2 regions of the Halobacillus naozhouensis genome follow, and region 1 is predicted to be linked to the other one. Evidence: predicted binding sites of a transcription regulator. Region 1 holds the regulator's gene; the other holds the start of a gene.

The links. Region 1 encodes CtsR, which represses protease genes until heat stress. Its sites were predicted from a motif close to ATGGTCAATAAAGGTCAAACA; they were not measured.
Region 2: a site for CtsR is predicted at 5,254-5,274, ahead of clpP (ATP-dependent Clp endopeptidase proteolytic subunit ClpP). Genes of this name have one in related genera too.

Annotation. Positions count from the first base shown of each region.
Region 1 covers NZ_CP121671.1:118,023-124,994, forward strand. The annotation lists rRNA gene P9989_RS00685 (16S ribosomal RNA) at 1-180, shown strand, start outside; rRNA gene P9989_RS00690 (23S ribosomal RNA) at 397-3,320, shown strand; rRNA gene rrf (5S ribosomal RNA) at 3,437-3,550, shown strand; gene P9989_RS00700 (MgtC/SapB family protein) at 3,646-4,338, shown strand; gene P9989_RS00705 (CtsR family transcriptional regulator) at 4,501-4,965, shown strand; gene mcsA (protein-arginine kinase activator protein McsA) at 4,986-5,531, shown strand; gene mcsB (protein-arginine kinase McsB) at 5,531-6,601, shown strand; gene clpC (ATP-dependent protease ATP-binding subunit ClpC) at 6,621-6,972, shown strand, end outside.
Region 2 covers NZ_CP121671.1:2,904,974-2,911,945, forward strand. The annotation lists gene tpiA (triose-phosphate isomerase) at 1-629, opposite strand, end outside; gene P9989_RS15255 (phosphoglycerate kinase) at 651-1,832, opposite strand; gene gap (type I glyceraldehyde-3-phosphate dehydrogenase) at 2,018-3,025, opposite strand; gene P9989_RS15265 (sugar-binding transcriptional regulator) at 3,062-4,090, opposite strand; gene P9989_RS15270 (glutaredoxin family protein) at 4,233-4,466, opposite strand; gene P9989_RS15275 (hypothetical protein) at 4,529-4,756, opposite strand; tRNA gene P9989_RS15280 (tRNA-Arg) at 4,932-5,005, opposite strand; gene clpP (ATP-dependent Clp endopeptidase proteolytic subunit ClpP) at 5,334-5,921, shown strand; gene P9989_RS15290 (HPr family phosphocarrier protein) at 6,031-6,282, opposite strand; gene whiA (DNA-binding protein WhiA) at 6,415-6,972, opposite strand, start outside.

The DNA.
Region 1 (6,972 bases):
CCGCGGTGAATACGTTCCCGGGCCTTGTACACACCGCCCGTCACACCACGAGAGTTGGCAACACCCGAAGTCGGTGAGGTAACACATTATGTGAGCCAGCCGCCGAAGGTGGGGCCAATGATTGGGGTGAAGTCGTAACAAGGTAGCCGTATCGGAAGGTGCGGCTGGATCACCTCCTTTCTAAGGAACTATGGAAGGCGGACACAACCTTCGGGTTGATGGATGCTGATCCATACGGAAGACGCACTGGTTGGTTGTTCAGTTTTGAGAGATCAAACGATCTTCTCAATGTGAACCTTGAAAACTGGATAAGATATTTCAGAACGTGTTTGATCGCAAGATCAACACGGGATGACAAGACATCAAACATCAATTTTTAAACGTCTTTTCACAGATAGTTAAGTGAATAAGGGCGCACGGTGGATGCCTTGGTACTAGGAGCCGATGAAGGACGGGACTAACACCGATATGCTTTGGGAAGCCGTAAGTAGGCTGTGCACCGAAGATTTCCGAATGGGGAAACCCCCTGCTCGTAATGGAGTAGGATCGTTTACTGAATTCATAGGTAAACGAAGGCAGACCCGGGGAACTGAAACATCTCAGTACCCGGAGGAAGAGAAAGCAAACGCGATTTCCCGAGTAGCGGCGAGCGAAACGGAATCAGCCCAAACCAGAAAGCTTGCTTTCTGGGGTTGTAGGACACTCCATTGGAGTTACCAAAAAAGAAGATAGATGAATCGATCTGGAACGATCAGCCAGAGCGGGTAAGAGCCCTGTAATCGACATCTTCTTTTCTCCGGAGTGGATCCTGAGTACGGCGGAACACGAGGAATTCCGTCGGAATCCGGGAGGACCATCTCCCAAGGCTAAATACTCCCTAGTGACCGATAGTGAACCAGTACCGTGAGGGAAAGGTGAAAAGCACCCCGGAAGGGGAGTGAAAGAGAACCTGAAACCGTGTGCCTACAAGTAGTCGGAGCCCATTGATGGGTGACGGCGTGCCTTTTGTAGAATGAACCGGCGAGTTACGACTGTATGCAAGGTTAAGCATCAGAAGCGGAGCCGCAGCGAAAGCGAGTCTGAACAGGGCGCGTGAGTATGCGGTCGTAGACCCGAAACCGTGTGATCTACCCATGTCCAGGGTGAAGGTCAGGTAACACTGACTGGAGGCCCGAACCCACGCAAGTTGAAAATTGCGGGGATGAGGTGTGGGTAGGGGTGAAATGCCAATCGAACACGGAGATAGCTGGTTCTCTCCGAAATAGCTTTAGGGCTAGCCTCAGAATAGAAAGTCTTGGAGGTAGAGCACTGATTGGACGAGGGGCCCCTACCGGGTTACCGAATTCAGTCAAACTCCGAATGCCAACGACTTTGTTCTGGGAGTCAGACCATGGGTGATAAGGTTCATGGTCGAGAGGGAAACAGCCCAGACCGCCAGCTAAGGTCCCTAAGTGTGTGTTAAGTGGAAAAGGATGTGGAGTTGCTTAGACAACCAGGATGTTGGCTTAGAAGCAGCCATCATTGAAAGAGTGCGTAATAGCTCACTGGTCGAGTGACTCTGCGCCGAAAATGTACCGGGGCTAAACACACCACCGAAGCTGCGGATTGATCCGAACGGATCAGTGGTAGGAGAGCGTTCTAAGGGCTGCGAAGTCAGACCGTAAGGACTGGTGGAGCGCTTAGAAGTGAGAATGCCGGTATGAGTAGCGAAAAAAGAGTGAGAATCTCTTTCACCGAAAGCCCAAGGTTTCCTGAGGAAGGCTCGTCCTCTCAGGGTTAGTCGGGACCTAAGCCGAGGCCGAAAGGCGTAGGCGATGGACAACAGGTTGATATTCCTGTACCGCCTCCTTTCCGTTTGAACGACGGGGGGACGCAGGAGGATAAGGAGAGCGCACCATTGGATGTGTGCGTCCAAGCAGTAAGACGGTCGAGGCAGGTAAATCCACTCGGCAACGTCAAGCTGTGATGGGGAGGGAACTAAAGTACCGAAGCTCCTGATTTCACACTGCCAAGAAAATCCTCTAGTGAGGAAAGAGGCGCCCGTACCGCAAACCAACACAGGTAGGCGAGGAGAGAATCCTAAGGTGAGCGGGAGAACTCTCGTTAAGGAACTCGGCAAAATGACCCCGTAACTTCGGGAGAAGGGGTGCTCCTCTGCCGAGGAGCCGCAGTGAAAAGGCCCAAGCGACTGTTTACCAAAAACACAGGTCTCTGCGAAGCCGTAAGGCGAAGTATAGGGGCTGACACCTGCCCGGTGCTGGAAGGTTAAGGGGATGCGTTAGCGCTTTTGGCGCGAAGCGTTGAACCGAAGCCCCAGTAAACGGCGGCCGTAACTATAACGGTCCTAAGGTAGCGAAATTCCTTGTCGGGTAAGTTCCGACCCGCACGAAAGGTGCAACGACTTGGGCACTGTCTCAACGAGAGACCCGGTGAAATTATACTATGCGTGAAGATGCGCATTACCCGCGACAGGACGGAAAGACCCCGTGGAGCTTTACTGTAGCCTGATATTGAATGTTGGTACAGCTTGTACAGGATAGGTGGGAGCCTGAGAAACCGGAGCGCTAGCTTCGGTGGAGGCGCTGGTGGGATACCACCCTGGCTGTACGGACATTCTAACCCAGGACCGTGATCCGGTTCGGAGACAGTGTCAGGTGGGCAGTTTGACTGGGGCGGTCGCCTCCTAAAGAGTAACGGAGGCGCCCAAAGGTTCCCTCAGAATGGTTGGAAATCATTCGCAGAGTGTAAAGGCACAAGGGAGCTTGACTGCGAGACTTACAAGTCGAGCAGGGACGAAAGTCGGGCTTAGTGATCCGGCGGTACCGTATGGAAGGGCCGTCGCTCAACGGATAAAAGCTACCCCGGGGATAACAGGCTTATCTCCCCCAAGAGTCCACATCGACGGGGAGGTTTGGCACCTCGATGTCGGCTCATCGCATCCTGGGGCTGTAGTCGGTCCCAAGGGTTGGGCTGTTCGCCCATTAAAGCGGTACGCGAGCTGGGTTCAGAACGTCGTGAGACAGTTCGGTCCCTATCCGTCGTGGGCGTTGGAAATCTGAAAGGAGCTGTCCTTAGTACGAGAGGACCGGGATGGACACACCGCTGGTGTACCAGTTGTTCCGCCAGGAGCATGGCTGGGTAGCTACGTGTGGACGGGATAAGTGCTGAAAGCATCTAAGCATGAAGCCCCCCTTGAGATGAGATTTCCCCTTACGCCAAGTAAGTAAGATTCCTCAGAGACGATGAGGTCGATAGGTCCGAGGTGGAAGCGTGGTGACACGTGGAGCTGACGGATACTAATCAATCGATGACTTAACTATATCAAAAAGCGGAGACGACCTTTATGGGAGTCAAAGCTAGATTATTAAACGTAAACATGATGTTTGTCTTGCCCCTCTTATCCAGTTTTGAAGGTTCGCCCTTCCTAACAGAATGATGTGGTGGCGACAGCGAAGAGGTCACACCTGTTCCCATGCCGAACACAGCAGTTAAGCTCTTCAGCGCCGATGGTAGTCGGGTCGATCCCCGTGAGAGTAGGACGCGGCCACATTATTATATAGTAAAAAACCGGAAGCATATGCTTCCGGTTTTTTACTATATAATAATAACGATCCTTTATTCCTGACCAAGGAAGGTGGAATCTGAATGGATGAGTTTGTTATATTTAATGAACATTTGGAAACATTTTTTATACGTTTATTAATAGCATTGCTCTTATCAGGTGTTATTGGTTTTGAAAGAGAATTGAAAAATCACTCAGCAGGATTTCGTACGCATATATTAGTTGGGATCGGTTCGTGCCTCATGATGCTTTTATCCCTGTATGGATTTGAACACTTTATAAACAACTACGATAATGTACGTTTTGATCCTTCACGAATCCCTTCATATGTTATTAGCGGGATTGGGTTTCTGGGGGCAGGCACAATAATTGTGAATGGGATGACGATAAGAGGATTAACAACAGCTGCTTCTATTTGGACTGTTGCGGGACTGGGCCTGGTAGTTGGTGCTGGAATGTACGATGTGGCCATGCTTGCTACTATTTTAGTTTTGCTGAGCTTAATCTTTTTGAACAATTTAGAGAAAAAGTATTTTAGCAGTTATTTTAAAAATTCCTATGTACTTATTACCGATGAACGGATAGAGACTGGTAAATTGCTTGCTGTCTTTGATGATGAGGATATTGAATTGCAAAGTGTGGAAATTGAAAATTTGAATAATCGTACTAAAAGCATACTCATACACATTAACAAAGGCCAGGAATTTAATGACGCTGCACTAATTGAACGACTCTCAAACGTAGAAAATGTAATACAGGTCAAACAGAAAAGATAAGAAAACTATACGACAAAATCGTATAGTTTTTTTGGTTTTAAGCTCCCTTTAATTAGGGAATGATTACAGATATAACAAAACATTTTATTTGCGTATATGTACAAATTGAGTATAATAAAATTATAGTCAAAGATAGTCAAAGTCAAATGAGGAGGAGGGAAAATGCGGAATATATCCGACATCATAGAAGAATATTTAAAGAATGTTATAGACAGTAATGAGAAGAAAGCTATTGAAATCAAGCGAAGCGAAATCGCTGACAGATTTCAATGTGTACCTTCCCAAATAAATTATGTGATTAAAACACGGTTCACTGTGGAAAAAGGTTATATAGTTGAAAGTAAGCGTGGAGGCGGAGGCTATATTCGCATTAGGCGTGTTCAACATCGATCAGAAGCACAGATGATCGAAGACCTTATCCACCTTATCCACCCTAAGGTTTCACAATCTGTAGCGGTCGATATTATCGAAAGATTACTCGAAAATCACAGCATCACAGGTCGCGAAGCTCGTATGATGGTAAGTGTAATGGACCGTGAAATACTCGCTTTTCCCCTTCCTCTAAGGGACGAGATCCGTTCAAGAATTTTAACGGCTATGCTGTTTACCCTTAAGTACAAAAGCTGAAATAGGAGGGAGAGAATGTTATGGAATGCCAACGATGCCATAACCGTCCTGCCACTGTTCATTTGACACAGTTATTAAATGGTGAAAAGACCGAAATCCATGTTTGTGAACAATGCGCGAAGGAAAAAGGATATATGCATGACCATGAAGAAAACTTTATATTGAACGACTTGTTAACTGGACTCTTTAATTTCGAAACAAAACACTCGTTGAAAGGTCATCCCCATAGTGCTCCGTCACCTAAGGAACAACTCAAATGCCCTAATTGCGGTTTGACATTTCAAGAGTTCGCAAAGGCAGGGAAGTTTGGCTGTGCTGAATGTTATAAAACATTTGATGACAAGTTAAATCCTATTTTAAGAAGGGTTCATAGTGGCAATACGCGTCATGATGGTAAAATTCCTAGACGTGAAGGAGGCAACTTGCATCTTAAACGTCAGATGGATGAATATAAATCTGATTTGCAACGCTTAATCGAACAAGAAGAATTTGAGGAAGCTGCCAAAGTTAGGGATGAAATCCGCTCCTTAGATAGCCAACTCCATCAAAGAGGGGAGGAGGACTGATGTCATTACAGCAATTTATGAACGAGGCGATTAGTCCATGGATGAAGGAAGACGGACCAGATAGTGATATCGTGTTAAGCAGTCGCATACGTTTGGCACGTAACTTTTCTAACACCCCTTTTCCAACGATTTCTTCAGAGGAACAGCTGGAAAAAGTTTTAACCTTCTTTAACAATGAGTTTCAGGATCAATCTTTTCGGGATTATAAACAATTTGAAGTTGTTAAAATGAATGAATTGCAACCAATTGAGAAAAGAGTGTTAGTGGAAAAACACCTAATCAGTCCGCACTTAACAGAGAATTCAGCCCATTCGGCTTCGCTGATTTCTCAAAACGAACAAGTATCGATCATGATCAACGAAGAGGATCATATTCGCATCCAGTTATACTTCCCTGGTTTCCAACTAGACAGGGCGCTGGAGCAGGCTTCACAGCTTGATGATTGGCTTGAGGAAAAGATTGATTACGCTTTTGACGAGAAACGAGGGTATTTAACGGCATGCCCGACGAATGTAGGCACTGGAATGAGAGCCTCGGTGATGATGCACCTGCCTGCTCTTGCTATGACCCAGCAGATTAATCGCATGACCCCCGCAATTAATCAACTTGGTTTAGTTGTTCGGGGTATTTACGGGGAAGGTAGTGAAGCAGTAGGTAATATTTTTCAAATATCAAACCAGATCACTCTAGGGAAATCTGAGGAAGATATTGTAGAGGACCTTCATAGTGTAGTCAAACAGCTGATTGATCAAGAACGAAGGGCCAGGCAAGCACTGCTGCACCGTTCAGGTATCCAAATTGAAGACCGAATTTTTCGTTCATATGGTGTTTTAAAACACAGTCGAATCATAGAGTCTAAAGAGGCTGCTAAATGTTTATCAGATCTTAGACTTGGTATTGATCTTGGATTTATTGATCATGTACCACAAACCATTTTAAATGAATTGATGGTATTAACGCAGCCTGGATTTTTGCAGCAATACGCAAAGGAAACTTTATCCCCATCCGAGCGGGATGTCAGAAGAGCATCATTAATTCGAGAAAGACTTCAGTTAGAAAATAAAGAATAAATGCAAGGAGGTTGTATCCATGATGTTTGGACGTTTTACAGAGCGCGCACAAAAAGTACTTGCCTTAGCACAAGAGGAGGCCGTTCGATTAGGTCACAACAATATTGGAACAGAGCATATTTTATTAGGATTAGTAAGTGAAGGAGAAGGGATTGCTGCTAAGTCACTAACAGCGTTGGGACTTGAGGCAAGCAAGATTCAACAAGAAGTAGAAAAATTAATCGGCAAGGGTGAGAAAGTATCCCAAACGATTCACTATACTCCAAGAGCGAAAAAGGTCATTGAGTTATCAATGGACGAAGCACGCAAACTTGGTCATTCTTATGTGGGTACAGAACACATCCTTCTTGGTCTAATTCGCGAAGGTGAAG
Region 2 (6,972 bases), 1.4 Mb from region 1:
TATTGAATACGCACCGCTTCAGCTGCCTCTGTATTAGCAAATTCGCCGACCACTTTACGAATATGTGTGCACACCTCATTGGCTTGCTCAGAAGTTGCTGTACGTCCTGTTCCGATAGCCCAAATTGGTTCATAAGCGATGATCGTATCAGCGATCTGCTCAACAGTCAGTCCTTCTAACGCTTTCTTCACCTGTGATTCTACATGATCCATCGTTTGATCTGCTTCACGCTGTTCAAGTGTCTCTCCTACACAAACAATCGGAGTTAAGCCATGGTTAAAGGCAGCATGAACTTTCTTATTCACCACTTCATCCGTTTCTTCAAAAATCTCGCGACGTTCAGAGTGTCCAAGTACAACATAAGTAACACCAAGTTCTTTAAGCATCACCGGGCTTACTTCCCCTGTGAAGGCACCACTTTCCTCAAAGTGCATGTTTTGGGCGCCGACCTTAAGTGAAGACCCGTTCGTTTCTTCGACCATCTTTTGTAGAAAAGGAAATGGCGCACAAACGATGGATTCCACTTCGCTTGCTGAAGGAACTTCATGTTTAGTTGCTTGAACAAATTCATTTGCCTCTGTGTGCGTTTTGTTCATTTTCCAGTTACCTGCAATTACTTGCTTACGCATGTTACAACACCTCTCCACAAATTATTTATCGTTAAGCAAAGCTACGCCTGGAAGTTCTTTACCTTCCATAAATTCAAGGGATGCGCCGCCCCCCGTAGATACGTGGTCCATATCATTAGCGAAACCGAACTTCTCTACGGCTGCAGCTGAATCCCCGCCGCCAATTACGGAATAGCCTTCCGTCTCTGCAAGCGCATTCGCTACACTTTTCGTTCCATTTGCAAATGTCTCCAGTTCAAACACACCCATAGGTCCATTCCAAATAACTAACTTAGAGTTTTTGATCACATCTGCATACTTTTCTCTCGTTTTCGGTCCGATATCTAGGGCTTCCCAATCAGCCGGAATGCTATCGATTGCTACTTCTTTCGTGTTGGCAGAGTCAGAGAAATCATCAGCAACAATTACATCCTCGGGCATTAAGAAGTCGACACCTTTTTCCTCTGCTTTTTTCATGTATTCTTTTGCAAGATCAATCTTATCTTCTTCTAGCAGCGACTTGCCGATTTCGTGCCCTTGCGCTTTTACAAACGTATAGGCCAGCCCGCCACCTATGATCAGGTGATCTACTTTATCAATGAGGTTGTCAATGACGCCAATTTTATCTTTAACCTTTGCGCCTCCGATAATGGCTGTAAATGGACGATCAGGGTCAGATAACGCTTTACTCAGTACGTTAATCTCCTTCTCCATTAAAAATCCCGCAACAGCAGGGATATGTTCTGCTATACCCGCGGTTGATGCATGCGCACGATGCGCAGCACCAAAGGCGTCATTCACATACAGATCAGCCATGTTGGCAAAAGCTTTAGCTAATTCCGGGTCATTTTTTTCTTCACCAGGATGAAAGCGAACGTTTTCTATCAGAAGAATATCTCCTCCCTGGGTTTCTGAGAGAGCAGTATTCACCTCTTCGCCCACTACTCCATCCGTTTTCGTGATGGTTTGGCCGATTAATTCACTTAAGCGCTTGGCTACCGAATCAAGCCGCAGCTCTTCCACGACTTCACCTTTAGGCCGTCCAAGGTGACTCGCAAGGACCACTTTAGCACCATTACCCGATAGATGTTTAATCGTCGGTAACGCTGCCTTAATTCTTGTGTCATCCGTCACCTCTCCACCGCTCATAGGAACGTTAAAGTCAACACGGCAAAAAACGGTTTTTCCTCGTACGTCTACATCACGAATTGTTTGTTTATTCATGATTGGACAACCTCCTTCAATTTGGTCAGGACTAGTTCCTGCCCATTATGTACGTTTCCACGAAACATTTGTGTGAAAACGCCTAATCAGGAACTCTTAATCACATGGATAAAGGAGGAGGACATACATGGACCCCCTCCTTTATCTATTAGCATACATGAAATTGTTAGTCAGTGATACTCGTATTATAGGCCTTTGCTCTTAAGATATACAGCAAGGTCTACACAACGGTTAGAGTAGCCTGTTTCGTTATCATACCATGAAACAATTTTAACCATATTGTCTTCAAGAGTTAGAGTAGATAGACCATCAATAATAGAAGAATGCGTGTTGCCGTTATAGTCTGTTGAAACTAAAGGCTCGTCACTATAATCTAGAATTCCTTTAAGGTTGCCTTCTGCTTCCTCTTTAAGTGCTGCGTTAACTTCTTCAGCTGTTACATCTTTATCTAGTTCTGCAACCAGGTCAACGATAGAAACATTTGCTGTTGGAACACGCATAGCCATGCCGCTAAGTTTACCGTCTAATTCAGGAAGCACTTTAGCTACAGCCTGCGCAGCCCCTGTTGTTGTCGGGATGATATTTTGAGCAGCAGCACGGGCACGACGATAGTCTTTGTGTGGTAAGTCAAGGATTTGTTGATCATTCGTGTAAGAGTGAACAGTTGTCATCATTCCACGTTTAAGACCGAACTTATCGTTTAATACTTTTGCGTATGGCGCAAGGCAGTTTGTCGTACAAGAAGCGTTGGAAATTACATGGTGCTCATCTTTGTCATATTGATCTTCGTTTACACCCATAACTACTGTTAAGTCTTCTTGTTTTGCTGGAGCAGAAATAACAACTTTCTTCGCACCTGCATCAAGGTGTTTCTTCGCATCGTCACGCTGAGTGAAGCGACCAGTAGACTCGATAACGATTTCTACTCCAAGATCTCCCCAGCCAAGGTTAGCAGGATCTTTTTCAGAAAGGACTTTGATCTCTTTCCCGCCAACTACTAGATTATCGCCATTAACAGTAACCTCTTCATCAAGCTTACCGTGGACTGTATCATACTGAAGTAAGTGTGCCAGCATATTGGCATCCGTTAAATCATTTACAGCTACAATCTCTACCTCATTATTCTTAAGTGCAGCACGGAAAACATTACGTCCAATGCGCCCGAAACCGTTAATACCAACTCTTACAGTCATGCTTAATTCCTCCTTAAAATAGTAAACAATTTTTATTTAAAAGGGATAACCCTTTACTAACTCTGATGCAGCCCCTTCATCGGTGATCAGTATATTACTCTGACCCGGCTGAAAATAGGAAGCAATCGCCCGTGCTTTAGATTTTCCTCCTGCGACCGCGATAACATCCTCGGCTAAAGCCAGGTCCTCAAGCTGCAATCCGACTGTCCGAACTTTATGGACGATCTCGCCTGATTGGTTAAAGTAATAACCAAACGCTTCTCCTACTGCTTGTCTTTCGTGAATTAACTCCAGCTGAGAAGTTGGCGTTTTCCGTCGTTCGGCCATTGTCATAGCCTCTCCTATTCCGTGAACAACCATACCTGCATTACGGATCATATCGAGCACTTCTTTAATAGAAGGTTCTTCAATGATCGTCTGATAGGATTCCTCACTTAAAGGGTCAGGAACATAGAGAAGGCGATAATCACCTCTGGCTTTTTTCGCCATTTCAGCACAAATTGTATTAGCCTGATTCTCGACACGCTCTCCAAGGCCTCCGCGAGCTGGTACAAACATACATTGACTCGCTTTTTCGAGTGGTGTCATCATCTCTGCTACAGCAGCCATTGTCGAGCCGCCGGTAATAGCAACTGTTTCTCTTGATTGCAAATGTGCTTTCAAGTATTCGACACAAGCTTTGCCCATTTCCTGTTTAACCCAGTCTGACTGATCACTATCACCCGGAATGACGACAACATCGTCTAACTTTAATTTATCCATTAACTGCTGTTCTAAAACTTTTATTCCCGTTACATCCTTTATAAACGCTGCTAGCTGTTCAAGAATCGCCTGCCCTTCATAGGTCAAATGCATTCCTCTTGATGTAATATCAACAGCCCCTTGCTTGCTCAGAAAGTCAACTTCACTTCTAACGGTCCTTTCAGCAAGCTGACTGTTCTCAGATAGCGCTCTTCTGCCCACCGGCTGCATCAACCGAATATAGTGAAGCAGTTGATAACGTCTTTGCATAATTTCAAGGACGTCCGGAAACAATTTCTTTTGTAAGTCAATTAAAGCTCTCATGAAAAAGCTCCTTCATCATGAAAAGTATATTAGTTGGGATAGATATGTCCCAGGCAGTCATAATCTGTCCCGCTCGGAGCAAAAAAATATCCTTTTCAATTAATATATTATCAGTGCGACTGAAGCTGTGCAACTGAAAAACTTAGTGTAACCGCTCTCTTAACGAAAAAACATCGATTTCCCGGTAATCCATTCTTTCTTCATTTACAAAAAGGACAGGAATTTCGAGAAAATAACTATGCAATAACTCTTCATCATCTTCTATATTAACCTCAGTCATCTCAATTTGGTAGTCCATGGCAAGCACTACAACAAGATCTTTGACTTCATCACATAATTTACAATTACTTTTACCGTACAGTGTTATTTTATTCATGTCTTCCTCCCTTTCTCTAAATAAAGTACAATTGTAAGTATGACAAAACAAATAGAGCCACGTTAAGAAACGTGGCTCTCGAAATCATAATAACCATGATTAATTTTTAATTTCTTCGCTTCTAGGAACTCTATTAATTCATCTTCACTGGCCGTTCGTTCAAGGGAACGATACAGTGACATTAAATTAAAGGACAGCTTTCTTTGATGCTGCATATCAAGGATGTGGATTCTGCGATCTTCTGGAATCTTTTCGGTTGATATGATTTTGAAACGAATAATTTTTGTCATAGAATCTCCTTTTCGCTTAACGAAAAACAACTAATCCGTATATCAACAAGAATAACATATCCACTTTTTGAATGAAACTTATTAACACTCCACAATACTAAAGCTTTACCAAAGAAAACATCTGCTCCAATGAGCAGCGTGGGTAAATTAAAAAATTATTAAATAAAAGTTAAAGCGCGCCCGAGAGGATTCGAACCCCCGACACGTAGAACCGGAATCTACCGCTCTATCCAACTGAGCTACGGGCGCAAAATCAGAAAGACAAGGTATATTATAAGGTTAATCAGCGAGAAAATCAAGGTTTATTTTGACTAGATACTCTTGAAATTCTATTAAAAGTCACAGGTTTATCTTATTCAAATTAGGGAAATGATGGTACAGGGATGCTCAATTACACTAGCATCAATGAATTATTGCACTACCGCAAATCTTGAAATCCATAGACTCTGAAAACCTGTCAGGGATTAAGGAAATAAGTCAAAAAGGCACAATCTTTTCGTTTGACCTTTTCTGACCTTAAAGGTATGATAAAAATATATTCCATCATATATGCAATGATGAAAAGGAGGAAATTACAATGAATTTAATCCCAACAGTAATTGAACAAACTAACCGTGGAGAACGTGCCTATGACATTTATTCCCGCTTATTGAAAGATCGGATTATTATGCTAGGCAGTGCTATTGATGATAATGTTTCCAACTCAATTGTTGCCCAACTATTATTCTTAGCTGCTGAGGATCCTGACAAAGACATTTCGCTTTACATCAACTCACCGGGTGGATCCATTACCTCTGGAATGGCCATTTACGATACAATGCAATTCATCAAGCCAAACGTTTCTACAATCTGCACAGGAATGGCTGCTTCTATGGGTGCTTTCCTTCTCAATGCCGGTACAAAAGGAAAACGTTATGCCCTGCCAAACAGTGAAGTGATGATCCACCAGCCTCTAGGCGGAACACAAGGGCAAGCATCCGATATTGAAATTCACGCTAAACGCATCATTAAAATGCGTGAGAAACTAAACCAAATTCTATCAGAGCGCACTGGTCAGCCACTTGAAGTGATTGAGCGTGACACAGACCGAGATAATTTCATGTCAGCTCATGAAGCTGTCGATTATGGTCTAATCGATAAAGTGATGGAAAAGACAGGCGAATAAGAAACAAAAGCCCACTGTACGTACAGTGGGCTTTTGTTATGTATAGCCCGTGGAGAACAAACAATGTATGATCATAAACATTTTGTTCATTCCTTCACATAAATTCGTATTACTCTTTTACAAAGGCTGTTAATTCAGCTATCGCTTTTTCTTCATCTGTGCCGTCAGCTATTAACAAAATCTCCTCATCATAGGCCACTGCCAAACTCATAAGCCCCATAATACTCTTAGCATTCACGCGCTTCTGATCTTTTTCAATAAAAATATCTGAAGAAAAGCGGTTGGCTTGCTGGACGAATTGTGCAGCAGGTCTAGCCTGTAAACCTGTCTCTAATTCAATCTTAACGGACTGTTCAATCATCTATTCATTCTCCTCTCTATCATCATTTCACTATTTAGAAAGCGCATACAATCTTTTTAAATAAAGAACGCTTCCTGTAGGAAAGCGTTCCTCAATTGTAAATCATTATAGCATGAAATTTTTCAAATTACATTAGTTTTGACTACTTTCCTTCACTTCTCCACGTCTAACCTTCTCCGCGAAATCATCGATTTTACGCAAGCGGTGGTTAATACCGGATTTACTTATCGGAGAGCCTGATACTAACTCCCCAAGCTCCTTTAACGAAACTTCCTGATGCTGAAGCCGAAGTGATGCAATTTCGTGAAGCTTATCGGGCAGGGCCTCTAAACCTACAGTCCGTTTAATGAATTTAATATTTTCCACCTGTCTGAATGCAGCCCCAATCGTCTTATTTAAGTTGGCCGTTTCGCAATTAACAAGCCGATTTACGGAGTTGCGCATATCTCTAACGATACGTACATCCTCAAATTTAAAAAGAGCTTGGTGGGCCCCGATATTACTAATCAACTCGGTAATCTTCTCAGCCTCTTTTAAATAAGTAATAAATCCCTTTTTTCTCTCCAAGGTCCGGGCGTGTAACCCAAAGCTGTTCATAAGCTCACATAATGCTTCATTATGCGATTCATCAGATGAGTGGACCTCTAAATGATAAGACGATGTCTCAGGGTTATTTACAGATCCTCCTGC